DNA from 4 places in the Halobacillus trueperi genome. Region 1 is predicted to be linked to each of the others. Evidence: predicted binding sites of a transcription regulator. Region 1 holds the regulator's gene; each other region holds the start of a gene.
What was found. Region 1 encodes LexA, which represses DNA repair genes until DNA is damaged. Its sites were predicted from a motif close to CGAACATATGTTCG; they were not measured.
Positions count from the first base shown of each region.

Region 1 (4,655 bases):
GATGGCAGTCCTTCTTGCTGCTGGACTTGATGGTGTGGAAAATAAACTGGAAGCACCTGCTCCAGTCGATCGGAACATTTACGTTATGGATAAGAAAGAGCGTGAAGCACACGGAGTCAAAGACCTACCTGCTACTTTGTATGATGCATTGGAAGAGCTGCATCAAGATCCAATCATGGTAGAAGCTCTCGGCGAACACCTATTTGAACATTTCATTGAAGCGAAAGAAATTGAATGGGATATGTTCCGCACACAGGTTCATCCGTGGGAACGCGAACAATATTTACAGACGTATTAAACCTTAAAACCCTTGAAGCTAATAGCTTCAAGGGTTTTTCTATGCCTCACGAAACAGTTTGAATAGGGTGAAGAAAATTTCAAGATTTTGGTCGTATACTTTAGTGGATGTGTTACATATAATATTAGTAAGAACAAACGTTCCCTATTATGGAGGTGTCACCAATGGAAGCATTATTCCAACGTTCAAAACTCGAAAAGATGAAGTTGGAATGGATCTATATCAACCATAAAGGCGATTTGTCTCAACGGGTGATTAGAGTGGTCGACATTCAGGATGAATATGTAATTGCTTACTGCTATGAACGAAAACAAGTGAGAACGTTCAGAAAAAATAATATATTGTCTGTATTTCCTTTAACCTCCATCCGGAAAAGTTATGGAGCATGACAAAAATAAAGAAAGAGGCGAGTTTAACAAAACTCGCCTCTTTCAATTAATGTACGGTTCTGTATAGACCGACGACTTTCCCTAAAATGGATACGTCCTGTAATAGGATCGGTTCCATTGTTGCGTTTTCAGGCTGTAAACGAACGTGATTTCTTTCCTTGAAGAATCGTTTGACAGTGGCTTCTTCATCTTCTGTCATCGCCACGACGATGTCGCCGTTCTGAGCGGTTTGCTGTTGTCTGACGATGACCATGTCGCCGTCTAGAATTCCTGCCTCAATCATACTTTCCCCCTGGACGATCAGGACGAACGTGTTGTCATCAGATCCTGCGAGTGTATCTGGAAGCGGGACATATTCTTCGATATTCTCTACAGCTGTAATCGGTGAACCAGCCGTGACTTTACCGATTACTGGAGCATAGGAGGCTTCACTTCTCGGAATACTGTGATCTTCTTCCAATTCAATGACTTCAATGGCACGAGGTTTCGTCGGATCGCGTCTAATGTAGCCTTTTTTCTCTAATCTGGATAAGTGACCATGTACTGTTGAACTTGAAGCGAGACCAACGGATTGACCGATCTCTCTTACGGATGGTGGATATCCTTTCATTAAAACCTGCTCTTTAATAAAATCTAGTATTTCCTGCTGCCGTTTTGAAAGTTTACTCATAGATTAGCACCTCGTACATAGGATTATAGTAACCACATTGTACCACTTATGATTCAAAAATACAAACACGCGTTCGAAAAAACCATTGACAAGAACCTGTGTTCGTATATAATAAAAGTAACAAACACGAACACAGGTTCTTAAGAACGTTCGTTCTATGAAAACGGAGGGGTTATGTATGTTTAACAAATTATCGAAGCTGGATTACACCTACATTATTCTTTTTATTGTTAGTTTTATCATTCTCTATTATTCTATGGTCACAGCTGTTTAATAGAGAAAGAGAGAGGAACATTCAATTGAAGGTGATTTTATACTGCAGGGTAAGTACGGAAAAAGAAGCTCAAGTGACATCATTAAACCGCCAAAGAACCGAGTTGACTTCAATGGCAGACAGTCACGAATTTGAAGTTGTGGAATGTATTGAAGAACAAGCGAGTGGTTACGATATTGAGCGGGACGGGATCTTCCGTATGCTGGAATGTTTTTCTTCCGGGCGTGCGGAAGCTCTGTTAATTCAGGATGAGACTCGATTGGGACGTGGGAATACGAAAATCGCATTGTTTCATCAATTGAATCGGTTGAATATTAAGGTGTATTCTTTATCAAATCAGGGAGAGTTGCAGTTATCAGAGTCGGATTCTATGGTTTTACAGATTGTGGGGATCGTAGAGGAATACCAGAGGAAAATACATAATATGAAAATACGCCGGGGAATGAGAAAAGCCGTTGAGGGCGGCTATGACCCATCAATCAATTTATCCAATCGGGACCAGGCGCCAGGTCGTGAGAGAATCAAATTTCCTATTGAAGAAGTTGTCCGGTTAAGGAAAAATGAGCTGACGTTTAAAGATATCGCTGCGACACTAAGAGGCCTTGGATATGATGTATCGAAGGCTACGGTTCATCGCAGATACAAGGAATACCTATCGCTTGAAAAAGAAGAAGAATCACGGTAATATATAGTTTAAGGACAAGGATCTGTGGATTTCTTGTCTTTTTCATGTTTTTACGATCCAGACTATGAGTAAAGGAGAAGGATCTATGTTATCTAAAGAAAAAATTAATCGTATAAATGAACTAGCGAATAAATCAAAGCAGGAAGAGCTTTCGAAGGAAGAAAAAGCGGAACAGCAGAAGCTGCGTCAGGAATACTTGAAAAATGCTCGTCAATCTTTCAAGAATCAGCTGAAAGGAGTTACCGTCATCGACCCGAATGGGGATGACGTGACACCTAAGAAGCTTCGTCAAATGCAGGAAAACGAAAAAAAGAACTAATTTTTAAATCTCCGTGTTCGATAATTTTCGAATGCGGATTTTTTTGTTTAAAACCCTTAATAAGGGGGAAATTAGGTAGGAGGTTGTGCAAAGATTTCGCACAACGCTTGTTTCAAAATGAATTTCATTATAGGATAATACATGGTACATATACCTGAAACGAAAGGGGAATGTTGAACATGGCAAACAGCCTTGAACAAACATCAATCAATACGATTAGAACTTTAACAATCGATGCAGTAGAAAAAGCAAACTCCGGACACCCGGGGATGCCGATGGGTGCAGCACCGATGGCATATACGCTATGGACTCAGTTCATGGATCATAATCCGAAAAACTCGAACTGGTTCGACCGCGACCGTTTCGTCCTATCTGCTGGACACGGATCTATGCTTCTTTACAGCTTGCTCCACTTATCCGGTTATAACGTGACGATGGACGACCTTAAGTCCTTCCGTCAATGGGATTCCAAAACCCCTGGTCACCCAGAGTTTGGTCACACAGACGGTGTAGAAGCAACTACAGGTCCCCTTGGACAAGGTATTGCAATGGCGACCGGAATGGCAATGGCTGAAGCTCACCTTGCAGCGAAATATAACCGTGAAGGTTATAATGTCGTTGACCATTACACTTATTCCATTTGTGGTGACGGGGACTTGATGGAAGGGGTATCCCAGGAATCTGCTTCTCTTGCCGGTCACCTTGGTCTAGGTAAATTGATCGTTCTTTATGATTCCAATGATATTTCTCTTGATGGCGACCTTGATCGTTCCTTCAGCGAGAGTGTTGAAAAGCGCTATGAAGCCTATGGATGGCAGGTGATCCGCGTAGAGGATGGTACGAACACAGAGGATATTGCTCAGGCACTTGAGAAAGCAAAAGCGAATACAGATCAACCAACAATGATCGAAGTGAAAACGGTTATTGGGTATGGATCTCCTAATAAATCTGGTAAGTCTGCCTCCCACGGTGCTCCTTTAGGAGAAGAGGAAGGAACGGCAGCTAAACAGTTCTACAAGTGGGATCACGAGCCATTCCACGTACCTGAAGAGGTCTATCAGGACTTTAAAGAAAAGGTTCAGCAAAATGGTCAGGATAAAGAAGAATCTTGGAACAACCTAATGGCTCATTACAAAGAAGCACATCCAGAGCTTGCGGAAGAGTTTGAGCGTGCGATTCGCGGAGAGCTTCCTGAAGGCTGGGATCAAAGTCTTCCAACTTATCAGGTGGGCGAAGACAGTCCTGCGACACGCGCAGCTTCTGGAGATGCAATCAACGCTCTTTCAAAAGTTATCCCTAACTTCTTTGGTGGTAGTGCCGACCTTGCAGGTTCAAATAAAACGGCCGTCAAAGATGAAGAAGACTTTTCACGTAACAACTACGCAGGTCGAAACATCTGGTTCGGAGTTCGTGAATTTGCCATGGCGGCTGCCTTAAACGGAATGGGACTTCATGGTGGACTTAACGTATATGCTGGTACATTCTTTGTTTTCAGTGACTACCTGCGTCCAGCGGTCCGTTTATCCGCCCTGCAAAACCTACCTGTGAACTACGTCTTCACTCATGACTCTGTTGCCGTTGGAGAAGACGGTCCGACGCACGAACCTGTGGAACAATTGGCTTCTCTTCGTGCGATGCCTAACCTTTCCGTTCTTCGTCCTGCGGATGGGAACGAAACCAATGCGGCATGGAGACTTGCTTTAGAGTCTGAATCGACTCCAACAGCACTTGTCCTAACTCGCCAAGGGTTACCGACCCTTCAAGGTACAGAGGAACTTGCATACGAAGGAATGAAGAAAGGGGCGTACATCCTTAGCGATTCCGATAAAGAAGAGCCGGATGCGATCCTACTTGCTTCAGGTTCTGAAGTACAATTGATTGTTGAAGCTCAAGCGGAATTGAAGAAGAATGGTTACGACGTCCGTGTTGTCAGTGTACCTTCCTTCGATCGCTTTGAAGCTCAGCCTAAAGAATACAAAGAACAAGTCCTTCCTTCTTCTGTCCGCAAACGTCTGGCAGT
Region 1 covers NZ_QUAE01000005.1:113,816-118,470, forward strand. Annotated here, with positions in the region: gene glnA (type I glutamate--ammonia ligase) at 1-298, shown strand, start outside; gene DYE48_RS08480 (hypothetical protein) at 463-687, shown strand; gene lexA (transcriptional repressor LexA) at 734-1,357, opposite strand; gene DYE48_RS08490 (YneB family resolvase-like protein) at 1,657-2,316, shown strand; gene DYE48_RS08495 (DUF896 domain-containing protein) at 2,402-2,635, shown strand; gene tkt (transketolase) at 2,815-4,655, shown strand, end outside.

Region 2 (4,655 bases), on a different contig from region 1:
CAGATGCCGTCATAGAAGCTTGGTATCCAGGAACAGAAGGTGGGAACGCGCTCGCAGATATCCTATTCGGCGAAGTGAACCCTTCGGCTAAACTGACGATGTCGATGCCTTACTCTGTAGGACAAGTGCCGATCTACTATAATCGTTACAATACGGGTCGTCCTAAAGGTGCACCAGATGCGCAGGAGCGTTATGTATCCCAATATCTCGATATCCCGAACGAACCGCTGTACCCGTTTGGTTATGGATTGAGCTACAGCCGATTTGAATATGAAGAACTTACGATATCCTCAGTGCGGATCCACCCAGATGAGCCCTTGAACGTTTCTGTTAAAATAACCAACAAAGGCGACTATGCAGGGGAGGAAATCGTTCAATTGTATGTAAGGGATCTAGTCGGCGAGGTTGTACGCCCGCTGAAAGAGCTGAAGGACTTTCGGAAGGTCTATCTCAACCCTGGAGAGACAAAGGTTGTCGATTTTACCCTCACAGAAGAGCAGCTTAGGTATTATCATGCGAGCATGGAACTTAAGAGTGATGCAGGGGAGTTTGAGGTTTTTGTAGGGCCGAATAGTCGGGATACGAAGTCTGAGAGATTTACGCTTGATCGTAAATAATTTCTATTCAAAGTCACATGGATTTTTCCGTGTGGCTTTTTATTTAAGAAAAAGGCGAGGAGGGGTGCTTCTTTTAAGATATAAATTATCTGCTAATACAAGTGTCTTCCTTGGTGAATGCGCCTGACCACAAGTTTCTGTAAGAGTCAATCTTTGTAAGACTAAATGGAGAAAAACGAAAAGGCTTAACTACTCCGGTTAATTTAAATTTATGGAATCATGCAGTCCCCATCTTCCTTAAAAGTTGGGGGCTTTTTTGAAAGCATCTTTTGATAATGGTTTATTTAATGGCTTTTTGTAAATATTAGAGGTTGAAACAGGAGGTGAACGAATGAAAATTAAAGGAGCCATTTTATTAGGCGTGTTAATTGCAGCTGTTTTGAACGGTTGCACAGGCAACGAACAAAATGAACCGGAAGATGTGAATTACCAACCCACACGCTATGACCAGGACGATCAAAGAAATCGTTTGGACAGAGATAACGGCGAGGATACGAGGCCTGACGTTGATTATCCGATCATCGATAGAGAGGATCAGGAGATCGAGTTTGGTGACAGGGAAATTGATCTTGAGGAACCTTTTGAAGAAAATAACAATAAGGACGATAACCGAGAAATGGATGAATAACATATGTAAAGCATCGGTGCGCGTTTGAAAAAGTCCCTGGCCTCTGCCAGGGTTCATATTGTCCTGTTGCATTTTAAATAAGTAATATCCGTTAAGCTCGAAAACCTCTGCCTCTTCACTGAATACCTCAAGTCTTCCCCTGAAATTCAGCGACTTCGGCTGAGGTTTGCGTGAACATCCAAACTTGGTCGTTCCGCACCTGTTCCCCAGCCATTTCTCCATGCTTATATCAGTGTTATTAACCATTATTAAATCCCAGGTTATTCTCATATATGAGACCTTCATTTACCAGTTTACTTCTAAAACCGTTGTGGTAACATATACATAAATAGAACAAGTGTTCGTATTCATGTTAAAGGATGTGATGATCAATGAATGGAGTATTGAGAAGGTCTTTAGAGGAGAAGCAACAACTGGAACTCATCTACATGGCTGACCAAGGGAAAATCTCACAAAGGGTCATCCGCGTTGTTTCCATCAAAGAGGAGACCGTCCTGGCTTATTGCTATACTCGTAAGACTGTCCGGTCATTTAAGCTTGCCAATATTTTGTCTGTAACCCCTTATAAAAAGCGGGAGAAGTATAAAAAAACACCTTGAAATACAGTTTTCGAAATATGTAGAATGTACGGTTACTCCTAGCGGGGACTATAGAAGGTACATCAGGATAGATGAGAGCTGCAAGAAAATAAGTATGTAAAAAAGAACCACAATAATAGTGGTTCTTTAGTCTTTCATGGATCCCGCCTCACGCGATGTCATGGCCCCTATCCCTGCGCTTACATCCTTTTGAATTTCCTGCTTTACTTTTTGTGGATCTGTTCCGGGATGGTTTGGGTCCATCAATGATTTCGGATTCTCTTTTCTTCCTTGTCCTACCTCAGTTCCTGCCTTTGTCTGGTTCTTTGCCACTACAATCACCTCCATACCCGTAGGTTTAGCCATAACTCAAATATTAATCGGGTGTATATTCTTAATGAAATTTCCTCCCCCCTGTTTTGGTGAAATTCTTATTAAATAAATTTAAATAGAGTGATTATTTGCATCAACAGACCTTAATAGAAGTCAAACCTGGTCTGATTTTGAAAACAATTCCCAAAGCTTTCTAGGATCTTTTTCATTGTTCATGCTCTTGAGATGAGACCGGAATTAAAGAAATCGTTTCTCAAATTGATACCCAGTGGGAGTTAGGGAAGCTGATTACTACAAGCGTGAAGAATATCACCTGCGGAACCTTTTTGCATTAGCCGGCAGAAGGTCAATATGAACACGTGAACTATCTGCATTTTCTCTTACTGGTCTTACAGTACATGTATTACCTCAAAAAAAGAGCCTCTGAAGATGGAATAAAAACAAAAACTGAAACCGCTCGATTTATTCAGACGGAATATCTTTACCTTTAAAAATTAGGAGAGAGAAGTACATCATCCCTGCAATTTCGATGCACCAACGAAAAAGGTTTAATCTAAGAGATGGAGAAACTTTTGTTTCTCCATCTCTTTTATGATTTCCACTTTAGTAATGGAAATAATTAGCCGATAATTTCATTAAATAGAGAGTACATATTACAAACGCAACAATCTTCATTAGAGGCATGTATAAAATCACACTACAAATAAACTAATAAGGAGACTTTCACTATCATTGTTTTAAAGATTATTGGTGTAATTGCCTTGTTTATTCTAATAGTTAAACATTTTTCACCTCCCCTAATATTTTCTGCAGCGATTCTTGTATTCCTTTTAGCTCTTGCTTTTTTCGGAGGGACAATGCTTAAAGTTATAGGTGTTATTGGATTGCTTGTTTTAATGGTTAGATATTTCTCCAGTTTCATTGTGGTTTCAGGCGCAATTCTTGTACTACTTATTTCCATTGGTTTTGTTGGTGGAATATTTGAAACGGTTTCTGACTTCATTAAGGGTGATAATAGAAATTATCGTGACTCCGAAGAAAGGTATGGTGATTATGAAGAAGGCTACACTGATGATGACAACACACACCATGTTGATCCTCACTATGTGGAAGGTTACGAACGATCCGACGGCACTTTCACTTATTCTTAAAGGCTCAATTTTGAGTTGATATTGTTAATTACCTTAAGAAGTCGGACTCTTAGTTGGAACTTATAGTGCTGTCATTACGTAGAGGTAGGAAGAGGGGGGTGTTTCTATGTATGGTGTTACTTATTTTTACGCTTTAGCAGCGATTGGGTTGCTATTTTTTATTCCATATTTGATCATAAGAGACCTTAAGATGGGCCGGAAACTTTCTTCAATTCTCACATCTAATGTAATGCTTGTCATTTTGCTATTTGTGGCATTAGGTGAAGTATTAAAAACATTTCTGTCGGAAGCACACATGATGTATTACAATCAGGTTTTTTTCCTTGTGATAATTGTATTTATTGTTGTGCCACTTGTATTGTTCTTATTTTTCACTGTGAAAGAAGAGCATCAAAAGTGGGAGGATTCGCAGGAATACAAATACGAATGGCTATATAAAGTTAGATACCTTTTGCTAGGGTGCGTGGCGGTACTTTTTGTCGGTGCTTTGTACCGTTTCTATCAAGTTTATGTCTTTCTCTTCTAATCTTTAGGCAATTATCCCATAGAAGGTGTTTGTTCTTTTTATAATACATAGATGAGTTCTGCAAAGTTGTAAGATTTTTGTGTTGGAATATTGAGGAGGGAAGAGAGATTAAAGTAGTTGAAGTGTTATTACTTATAATTGCAATGGCTTCAGTTTGTACATATCTGTTTTATGAGGCTGACTATTTAATTTACATAGCTTTAGCTGGAGGGATTGGCTTTTCAATATTACATTTAATAAGAACATATGATAAAAGAAGAGGAGCAGTATTAGGTAACCCAGATGCTAAGTACTATAATACATTTGATACTTATCATGATGATTTTTCTAATGGTGATAGTTTCACTGATGATAGCGATAATTAATTTACTTTCTCACAAAAAGTGCCTGACCCCCACTGTGTTAAAGTGTTAACGCGGTGGGGTCATTAGCGCATTGATTTTCCTAGATCATGCGCTGTAACAGAGTCTCCTTTTAATATGCGGGCAAGCATCAGACACCAAGGTGGAGAGCTGAGCTTATGATGAAATCCTGCTTACAAGGACTTTTATACATACAAAGAGTTTTCCATACAAATCGCTGTTCTGTATATGCTTATATGTTATTAAACATATATAAACCCTACGTATTCATGCCCAAACCGTGGATACTAAACCATCCTTTATCACACTAACGCACCGGGGGTCAGGCACCGAAAATAATATACATCAATCATAACAATGGTGAGATATTGAAGGCCTTTTAAATAAAAAATATGCTGTTTTAGGGATAGTGCCTGCACCCGCTGCGTTAAAGTGTTAACCAGCGGAGGCAGGCACTTTT
Region 2 covers NZ_QUAE01000015.1:38,022-42,676, reverse strand. Annotated here, with positions in the region: gene DYE48_RS15480 (glycoside hydrolase family 3 N-terminal domain-containing protein) at 1-617, shown strand, start outside; gene DYE48_RS15475 (hypothetical protein) at 949-1,245, shown strand; gene DYE48_RS15470 (WYL domain-containing protein) at 1,617-1,844, shown strand; gene DYE48_RS15465 (hypothetical protein) at 1,971-2,156, opposite strand; gene DYE48_RS15460 (hypothetical protein) at 2,918-3,307, shown strand; gene DYE48_RS15455 (hypothetical protein) at 3,414-3,833, shown strand; gene DYE48_RS15450 (hypothetical protein) at 3,911-4,198, shown strand.
Region 2: the regulator LexA is predicted to act here: its motif matches at 1,576-1,589, upstream of DYE48_RS15470 (WYL domain-containing protein).

Region 3 (4,655 bases), on a different contig from region 1:
GTGATTTTCTTTATATCGTTCGGTTGTAATAAGTAACTCTGCATAACTGGCATCCTTACTATCGTTTTTATCCCATTATAACAGGTTTGAACACCTAAAGAGAATGAGAGGGGTTTAGGAAGATGTGTATGACCAGGTCATCCATATTCTGGATGACCTGGTACACCAATATCTGGAAGGTGTTCGTTTTTGTGATTGATTTTACATGTGGGTTATGCTAACTTTCAAAGTATAATCAAAAAATTCGACGAAGGCGCTTGAGTGTGTGAGCGCTTTTTTTATGGAGTGAATCTGCCAATGTAAAACGTATATCCTACCCATCCTAATGCATTGAAATTCTTAATAAACGGAGGATATCACGATGAGTCAAATACAAAACGAAATGAAAAAGCGCCGTACGTTTGCTATTATCTCCCACCCGGACGCCGGTAAAACAACAATGACGGAGAAAATGCTATTATTCGGAAACTTGATCCGATCTGCAGGTACGGTCAAAGGGAAAAAGTCTGGTAAGTTTGCAACATCTGATTGGATGGAAATTGAGAAGCAGCGTGGAATTTCTGTTACGTCCAGTGTGATGAACTTCCCTTACAAAGATTATCAAGTGAATATTTTGGATACACCCGGACACGAAGACTTCAGTGAAGACACGTACCGTACATTGACGGCTGTCGACAGTGTTGTCATGGTCATCGATGGAACAAAAGGGATTGAGGCGCAGACGCTCAAGCTGTTTAAAGTTTGTAAAATGCGCGGCATCCCGATTTTCACTTTTATCAACAAAATGGACCGTGAAGGCCGTGAGCCGTTGGAATTGATGGAAGAAATCGAAGAAACGTTGAATATTGAAACCTATCCAATGACATGGCCGGCAGGGATGGGCAAGCGCTTCTTAGGCGTTTTCGATCGTGAAAATGAGCAATTCGTTCATTACACAGGAAACGAGGAAGAAGAATACATTCCTTACAGCGAGCTTGATCAGCACCCTGAATTGACGGAAAATGCCACGTTCCAAGAATCGGAAGAAGAAATGGAAATGGTTGCTGAAGCTGGGGATACGTTTGATATGGAAAAAGTGATGCGCGGAGATCAGACGCCTGTCTTTTTCGGAAGTGCTCTCGCCCCATTCGGAGTGGAAACTTTCTTCAATTCATTCATTGATATGGCACCTGAGCCGGCGCCGAGAAAATCGACAGAAGGTATCGTTTCTCCAGATCATGAAGAGTTCTCTGGTTTCATCTTTAAGATTCAGGCGAACATGAATCCACAGCACCGCGACCGGATCGCTTTTGTAAGAATCTGCTCAGGAAAATTTGAACGTGGAATGAACGTTACGCTTTCCCGTACAGGAAAAACGTTCAAGCTGGCACAGTCCCAGCAATTCGTGGCTTCTTCCCGAGGAACCGTAGAGGAAGGGTATGCCGGGGATATTATCGGAATCTATGATCCGAACGTCTACCGAATTGGGGATACCATCGTGACCGGAAAGTCCAATTTCGAGTACGATGAACTTCCACAATTCCCTCCTGAATTATTTAAGAAAGTAACAGCGAAGAACGTCATGAAATCCAAGCAGTTCCGAAAAGGGTTGGAACAGCTTGTGCAGGAAGGCGCCATTCAGTTGTTCAAACGCTATCGATTCGAAGATTATATCATCGGAGCGGTTGGTGAGCTTCAATACGAAGTCTTTGAATATCGCATGAAGAACGAGTACAACGTGGACATTGAATTGACTCCTCTAGGCGAGCGCATCCCTCGCTGGTTGAAAGAAGATCAGGTGGATGAGTCGCTGTTTGATGAGCGAAACATGCTCGCAGAAGATCGAGAAGGCAATCCGCTTGTCCTCTTTAAAAACGACTTCTCTCTACGTTGGTTCAAAGATAAAAATCCAGACATCGAGCTGACCGATCTGTTCGAAGTCAACGAATACAACCAAACGCTGAATTCCTAATAAACGAAGCACTTTGCAATCTGCAAAGTGCTTTTTTTATCGTTGAAAATGGGATAAACTGGATGACCTGGTGTGGAATTTTATTCCACACCAGGTCATCCAGTAATTGACAGTTAACACTCAGATGCGAATGTTTGTTCGTTCGATGTTAGAATGGTAAACTGTTGTGGTAAACTAAAAAGTACGAGTATAGACAATGAACGGAGGTTTTCGTCGTGGAGGAGAAGTTTGAATTAGTTTCACAGTATTCACCTCAAGGGGATCAACCGCGAGCGATTGAGGAACTTGTTCAAGGGATTGAACGAGGAGATAAGCATCAGACATTGCTCGGGGCCACAGGTACAGGGAAGACATTTACGATGTCCAATGTCATTGAGCGAGTGAATAAACCGACACTGATCATCGCCCATAACAAAACGCTTGCTGGACAGTTATATAGTGAGTTCAAAGAGTTTTTCCCGAACAATGCTGTCGAGTATTTTGTTAGTTATTATGACTATTATCAGCCAGAAGCTTATGTGCCTTCATCAGATACCTTTATCGAAAAAGATGCGAGCATCAATGATGAGATTGATAAATTGCGTCACTCAGCTACCTCTGCCCTGTTTGAGCGGAACGATGTCATCATCGTTGCTAGTGTTTCTTGTATCTATGGTCTCGGTTCTCCCGACGAATACCGCAGCCAGGTGCTTTCTATTCGAACGGGAATGGAAAAAGACCGCGATGAGTTATTGAGAAACCTTGTAGATATCCAGTATGCGAGAAATGATATCGACTTTCAGCGCGGGACGTTCCGAGTACGTGGGGATTCCGTTGAAATCATCCCCGCATCAAGAGAGGAACATGCGATGCGGGTGGAATTTTTTGGAGATGAAATCGACCGCATTCGTGAAGTCGACGTACTTACGGGTGAAGTTGTCGGAGATCGAGACCACGTAGCGATTTTCCCTGCTTCACACTTCGTCACGCGTGAAGAAAAGCTGAAAAAAGCGATTAAAAATATAGAAAAAGAGTTAGAAGTCCGTCTAAAGGAATTGCGTGACCAAGATAAATTGCTGGAAGCCCAGCGGCTTGAACAACGGACAAATTACGATCTGGAAATGATGAACGAGATGGGCTTTTGTTCTGGAATCGAGAACTATTCGAGACACCTGACTTTCAGAGAAGAAGGCGCAACACCTTACACCTTGCTTGATTATTTTCCAGACGATTTCCTTATGATGGTGGATGAGTCTCACGTTACGCTTCCTCAAGTGAGGGGAATGTATAACGGGGACCGAGCGCGAAAACAAGTACTGGTGGACCATGGTTTCCGACTGCCTTCAGCAATGGATAACCGGCCGCTCATGTTTCCTGAATTTGAAGAACATATCAATCAGATTGCTTATGTTTCTGCGACCCCGGGTCCTTATGAAATTGAACATACACCGAAAATGATTGAACAGATCATTCGACCGACAGGGTTACTGGATCCTGAAATTGACGTCCGCCCAATACATGGTCAAATTGATGACCTTGTAGGGGAAATCAATAAACGGAAAGATAAGAACGAACGTGTCCTCGTGACGACATTAACGAAGAAGATGTCTGAGGATCTGACCGATTACCTTAAAGACCTGGGAGTCAAGGTTGCTTATTTACACTCGGAAATTAAGACACTGGAACGTATTGAGATCATCCGTGATTTAAGGGTCGGTAAATACGATGTTATTGTCGGAATCAACTTGCTTCGTGAAGGACTGGACATTCCCGAAGTCTCCCTCGTCACTATTTTGGATGCGGACAAGGAAGGTTTCTTGCGCTCCGACCGCTCCCTCATCCAAACGATTGGTCGAGCGGCACGTAATGAAAACGGCCGAGTGATTATGTATGCGGATAAGATGACAAAATCCATGCAGTTTGCGATTGATGAAACGTACAGACGTCGTGAAAAACAAATCGCTTATAACGAAAAGCATGGCGTCACACCGAAAACGATCAAGAAGGAAGTACGTGACGTGATTAAAGCGACGAACGTTGCCGAAGACGAAGCTGGATATGATACAGGTAAGAAGCCTTCAGAAATGACGAAGAAAGAACGTCTAGAAATGATCGATAATTTGGAAACCGAAATGAAACAAGCCGCACGCGATCTCGATTTCGAACGGGCAGCCGAACTGCGTGATGTGCTGTTGGAATTAAAAGCGGAGGGATGAAAAGAGTATGGCCAGTAAACATATCAGTATTAGAGGAGCACGTGCTCACAATTTAAAAAATATCGATATCGACATCCCGAAAAACAAACTGGTCGTCATGACCGGTTTGTCCGGTTCAGGGAAGTCTTCTTTGGCCTTCGATACGATTTATGCGGAAGGACAAAGACGCTACGTTGAATCACTAAGTGCCTATGCACGACAATTTTTAGGTCAGATGGACAAACCTGATGTGGATTCCATAGAAGGCCTGTCCCCTGCGATCTCCATTGATCAGAAAACAACTAGCCGTAACCCACGATCAACTGTAGGTACGGTAACGGAAATTTATGATTACCTTCGTCTGTTGTTCGCCCGCATCGGTCGTCCGACTTGTCCGAAGCACGGAGTGGAAATCAGTTCACAAACGGTTCAGCAGATGGTCGACCGTGTGATGGAATATCCGGAAAGGACGAAGCTTCAAATTCTTGCGCCTGTTGTGTCTGGTAGAAAAGGTGAACACGCCAAAGTCT
Region 3 covers NZ_QUAE01000003.1:128,642-133,296, reverse strand. Annotated here, with positions in the region: gene DYE48_RS05535 (DEAD/DEAH box helicase) at 1-44, opposite strand, end outside; gene DYE48_RS05530 (peptide chain release factor 3) at 362-1,951, shown strand; gene uvrB (excinuclease ABC subunit UvrB) at 2,167-4,146, shown strand; gene uvrA (excinuclease ABC subunit UvrA) at 4,154-4,655, shown strand, end outside.
Region 3: the regulator LexA is predicted to act here: its motif matches at 2,079-2,092, upstream of uvrB (excinuclease ABC subunit UvrB).

Region 4 (4,655 bases), on a different contig from region 1:
CCAGCAATCACTGATTTCGTCATCATGGTAGAAAAAACATCGCAAATGTTTATTACCGGCCCGAAAGTCATTGAAACAGTGACTGGTGAGCAAATTTCTGCAGAGGACCTTGGTGGCGCTGGTGTTCATAATTCCTTGAGCGGGAATGCTCACTTGAAAACCTCTGATGAAGCTTCTGCTCTGGATGCGGTCCGGGATCTTGTTAGTTACCTGCCGCAAAACAATGAAGAACTAACCCCTGAAGTTGAAGTGGAGTTTGATGATGACTTCAGAGCTGACATTACGGATAAAATTCCTTTCGATCCGATCCGTCCTTATGATGTACGGATCGTTATCGATGAGTTCGTTGATGAGGACTCCTTTTTCGAAATTCATAAGGACTTTGCTAAAAATATCGTCGTCGGATTTGCGCGTCTGCAAGGGAAGACCGTGGGACTTGTTTGTAATCAGCCGAAATATATGGCTGGTGGCCTTGATATCGACTCTAGTGATAAAGCTGCCCGTTTCATTCGTACGTGTGATTCTTTTAATATCCCTCTCATTACATTTGAAGATGTGACCGGATTCTTCCCGGGCATCAAACAGGAACATGGGGGAATCATCCGCCACGGAGCCAAAATTTTATACGCATATTCCGAAGCCACCGTTCCGAAACTGACGGTCATTACGAGAAAGGCTTATGGTGGAGCCTATGTCGCTTTGAACAGTAAATCGATCGGGGCCGATCTCGTCTATGCCTGGCCAAATGCGGAAATTGCCGTGATGGGTCCTGAAGGCGCGGCAAATATCATTTTTGCCAAAGAAATCAGAGAAAGTGATACACCAGAAGAAACGCGGCAAAATAAAATCAATGAATACAGAGAACGATTCGCAAATCCATACGTAGCCGCAGGACTCGGGATGATCGATGATGTCATTGATCCAAGAGAAACACGGTCAACACTGATCAAAGCTCTGGATATGCTGAAGAATAAACACGAAGAACGCCCGTATAAAAAGCACGGCAACATCCCTCTATAATTGACACCGTCCTCCAGTTCCGCTAACGTACTAAGAGGAATGTGTTTACATATGAAGGAGGAAGACATATATGGTAGCCATTAACAAAGAACGCTTGCTGGAAGAGTTCTTCGAGTTGGTACAAATCGACTCAGAAACAACGCAGGAAGCTGAGATCGCTAAAGTATTAAAAAAGAAATTCGAGGACTTAGGTTTGGAAGTGCTTGAAGATGATGCTGCCTCGATTACTGGTCACGGGGCAAACAACCTGATCTGCAATTTAGAAGGTTCTAAAAAGGACGCAGAGCCGATTTATTTCACTTCCCACATGGATACAGTGGTCCCAGGGAACGGCGTTAAACCTTCTGTAGAAGACGGGTATATCGTAACAGATGGTACGACAATCCTTGGAGCGGATGACAAAGCAGGCGTCGCTGCCATTCTTGAAGCGATCCGTTCTCTTCAGGAACAAAATATCGAGCATGGAGACCTGCAGTTCGTCATCACCGTAGGAGAAGAAAGCGGCCTTGTCGGCGCGAAAGCTCTTGATGCTTCCATGCTCAAAGCGAAATACGGGTATGCACTCGATAGTGATGGTCAAGTCGGAAATATTATTGTAGCTGCTCCTACCCAGGCAAAAATCAATGCGATCGTCAAAGGGAAGACAGCTCATGCAGGAGTTGCCCCTGAAAAAGGAATTTCGGCAATCACACTGGCTTCCCGCGCGATTGCTAAAATGCCGCTTGGACGTATCGATGACGAAACGACAGCGAACATCGGACGCTTCGAAGGTGGTCAAAAAACGAATATCGTTTGTGACCACGTAGAAGTCCTAGCCGAAGCCCGTTCCTTAGACCCTGAAAAAATGGAAGCGCAAGTGGAGAAGATGAAGCGAGCGTTCCAAGAAACAGCGGAGGAAATGGGTGGCGAAGTCGAACTCGATGTGGAAGTCATGTACCCTGGCTACAAACAGCAAGCCGGAGACCAGGTCGTTGAAGTCGCACGTTCTGCTGCGAAACGCATCGGCCGCGAAAGTGAACTGCTGACAAGTGGCGGTGGAAGTGATGCCAACGTCATCGCAGGCCACGGCGTACCTACAGTCAACTTGAGTGTAGGTTACGAAGAGATTCATACAACCAACGAGCGCATGCCAGTAAGCGAACTTGAGAAAATCACAGAGTTCGTAACAGCGATCGTGGAAGAAGTCGCACAATAACAAGCCAAGACTCCCTGAATTTTCAGGGAGTCTTTTTTTATGATCTAAATTACAGTCTTCCACATAAGCTCCCTTTTCTTGAAGACTCAGTTTCGAGACTTTTGTGTGCGTTTAGGGGCTGCGGGAAAAGGTTCGCTTTCCATGGGGCGGGCGGTGAGCCTCCTCGAGCTTCGCTCTGCGGGGTCTCACCTGTCCCACACGTCCCATAGGAGTCTCACCGTTTCCCTCCGCCCCTTTACCATATAAGTGTCTCGAAACTACTCCCAAAATAAGCAGCTTTCGAGGTTTATAAAAGTTAATGGATTCACTCTTGAAACTGGACACATGTATTCTGAAGCTTGCTTTAGAACCCTTTTCAACTAGAAAGCTGTTGTTTTGGAAGATGCTCCTACTGTGTATGTGGGTTCGTTTCTCACATCCATGGAATGGGGTGGTTGGGAAGCTGCGAGACTCCCGTGGGAGAAAGGAGATAGGCGAGATCCCGCAGGACGAAGTCCGAGGAAGCTCGGCGCTCCCCCACAGGAAAGCGAGTTGCTTCCAAGCCACTCCTGACGCTCAACATGGCAACGAACCCCGAAAACATCTCAAAACTGAGTCTTCCACAATCCTGCCAGTTAGTTCAATAACATGATTATGAGTTTTATGTATTAGACAAACAATAAATGAAGCGTAGATGAACAATAACGAGGCATATCATGATATAATAGAGAACAAATGTTCCAATGGAGGAAGAACGTTATGCAGTCCAAATGGTATCCAAAAAAAGGACGCGTCATTTTTCATGTCGATATGAACAGTTTCTATGCGTCTGTGGAAGCAGCCTTTGATCCATCATTAAAAGGAAAGCCGCTTGCCATCGCAGGAAACCCTGAAGAAAGACGCGGGATTATTGTCACAAGCAGTTATGAAGCCCGCAAGTACGGGGTTAAAACGACGATGCCTTTAGGAGAGGCTAGACGGTTGTGCCCTGAACTCATTGTCATGGGACCGACGTTTGAACGGTACCGTACAGCGTCCAAAGAGATGTTCAAAATTCTAGCTGATGTGACGCCGCTCGTTCAGCCGGTTTCCATAGACGAGGGTTATATGGATATTACCGACTGCGCGGACCAAGGTTCTCCTCCAGAAATAGCCGAACGTATCCAGCAGCGGATTAATGAAGAACTCGATCTTCCATGCAGTATCGGGGTAGCTCCAAATAAATTTTTGGCAAAAATGGCTTCTGATATGAAAAAGCCTATGGGAATCACGATCTTACGGAAAAGAGATCTTGAAACAAAATTATGGCCTTTACCGATAGAAGAAATGTACGGAGTCGGGTCGAAAACAGCAGAGAAATTAAGGAAAGTCGGCATAGAAACCATTGGGGATTTAGCCAAACACCCTGTCCTTGAGTTGAAGGGTGTTCTTGGAATCAATGGAGAGCGACTAAAAAATAGAGCGAATGGAATGGATGATCGGCCTGTTGACCCTGAGGCTGTTCATGAATTTAAAAGTATCGGCACATCAACAACGCTTCCCCAGGATACGACGGATGACACGGAGGTACAAACGGTCATTCGCAGACTTTCCAATAAAGTGGAAGGTCGGATGAAAAATAAAAAGGTTCTTGCGAGAAATGTGCAGTTGACGATTCGTTATCATGATCGTAAAACAGTGACTCGTAGTCGGCAGCTGCAGGAATTCATCCATTCGTCTGAAGATCTTTTTCAAGTGGCGATGCAATTATTCGATGACCACTGGAATCAGCAGCCTGTTCGTCTGCTAGGCGTTACCGCGAGCGACCTGGCGGAGAAATCAGAAGTCAGTCAACAACTTGATCTCTTTAATTTTGAACAATATGCCAGCAAGGAAAAATTGTATCAAACGATTGATGATCTGACTGAGAAATACGGCAAAAACCCTTTCCGTAACCTCAGTAATCCTACGAACCCTCAGGTGAATACGAGCTTTCAAAAGGATTTTCTCGACGATTTCAAAAAATGATTCCCAGGCATAGCCTCCCTTTTCTTTTCCATACTAAAAGAGAAGGGAGGCGTTCTAGAATGGGTAGAGATCGACAAGAGAAAAAGTTGAAAAAATCCGGCAGAGTGGAGTCCGACCGTGATCAGCGCCTAAGTTATCCGGGTGCGACCGCGTTGGAGGGGCCTGAAGCAGCTCGTAAACGCAGATAATCAAGGAGGCGGATTTTGATGGGTAGACGCATGGGACCAAAACAGCAAGAACAACCGAACTTACCACTAGGGCCGAAACAAGCATACGGGGAACCGGCTCAAGGATCTCATAAAGTGAAAAACAGGCAGCATTCGCGTCAAAAACAAAAATCTTCTCACGATATGTAAGATGAAAAGGCAGCCTCTTTGGCTGTCTTTTTTATTAAAACATACAATAATCTCCACAGGAATGATGATCATATTATCTGGGTTCTTGGACAAAATAA
Region 4 covers NZ_QUAE01000002.1:124,556-129,210, reverse strand. Annotated here, with positions in the region: gene DYE48_RS03235 (acyl-CoA carboxylase subunit beta) at 1-1,020, shown strand, start outside; gene DYE48_RS03230 (M20/M25/M40 family metallo-hydrolase) at 1,091-2,215, shown strand; gene DYE48_RS03220 (DNA polymerase IV) at 2,954-4,201, shown strand; gene DYE48_RS03215 (YpzI family protein) at 4,261-4,389, shown strand; gene DYE48_RS03210 (small acid-soluble spore protein P) at 4,408-4,557, shown strand.
Region 4: the regulator LexA is predicted to act here: its motif matches at 2,923-2,936, upstream of DYE48_RS03220 (DNA polymerase IV).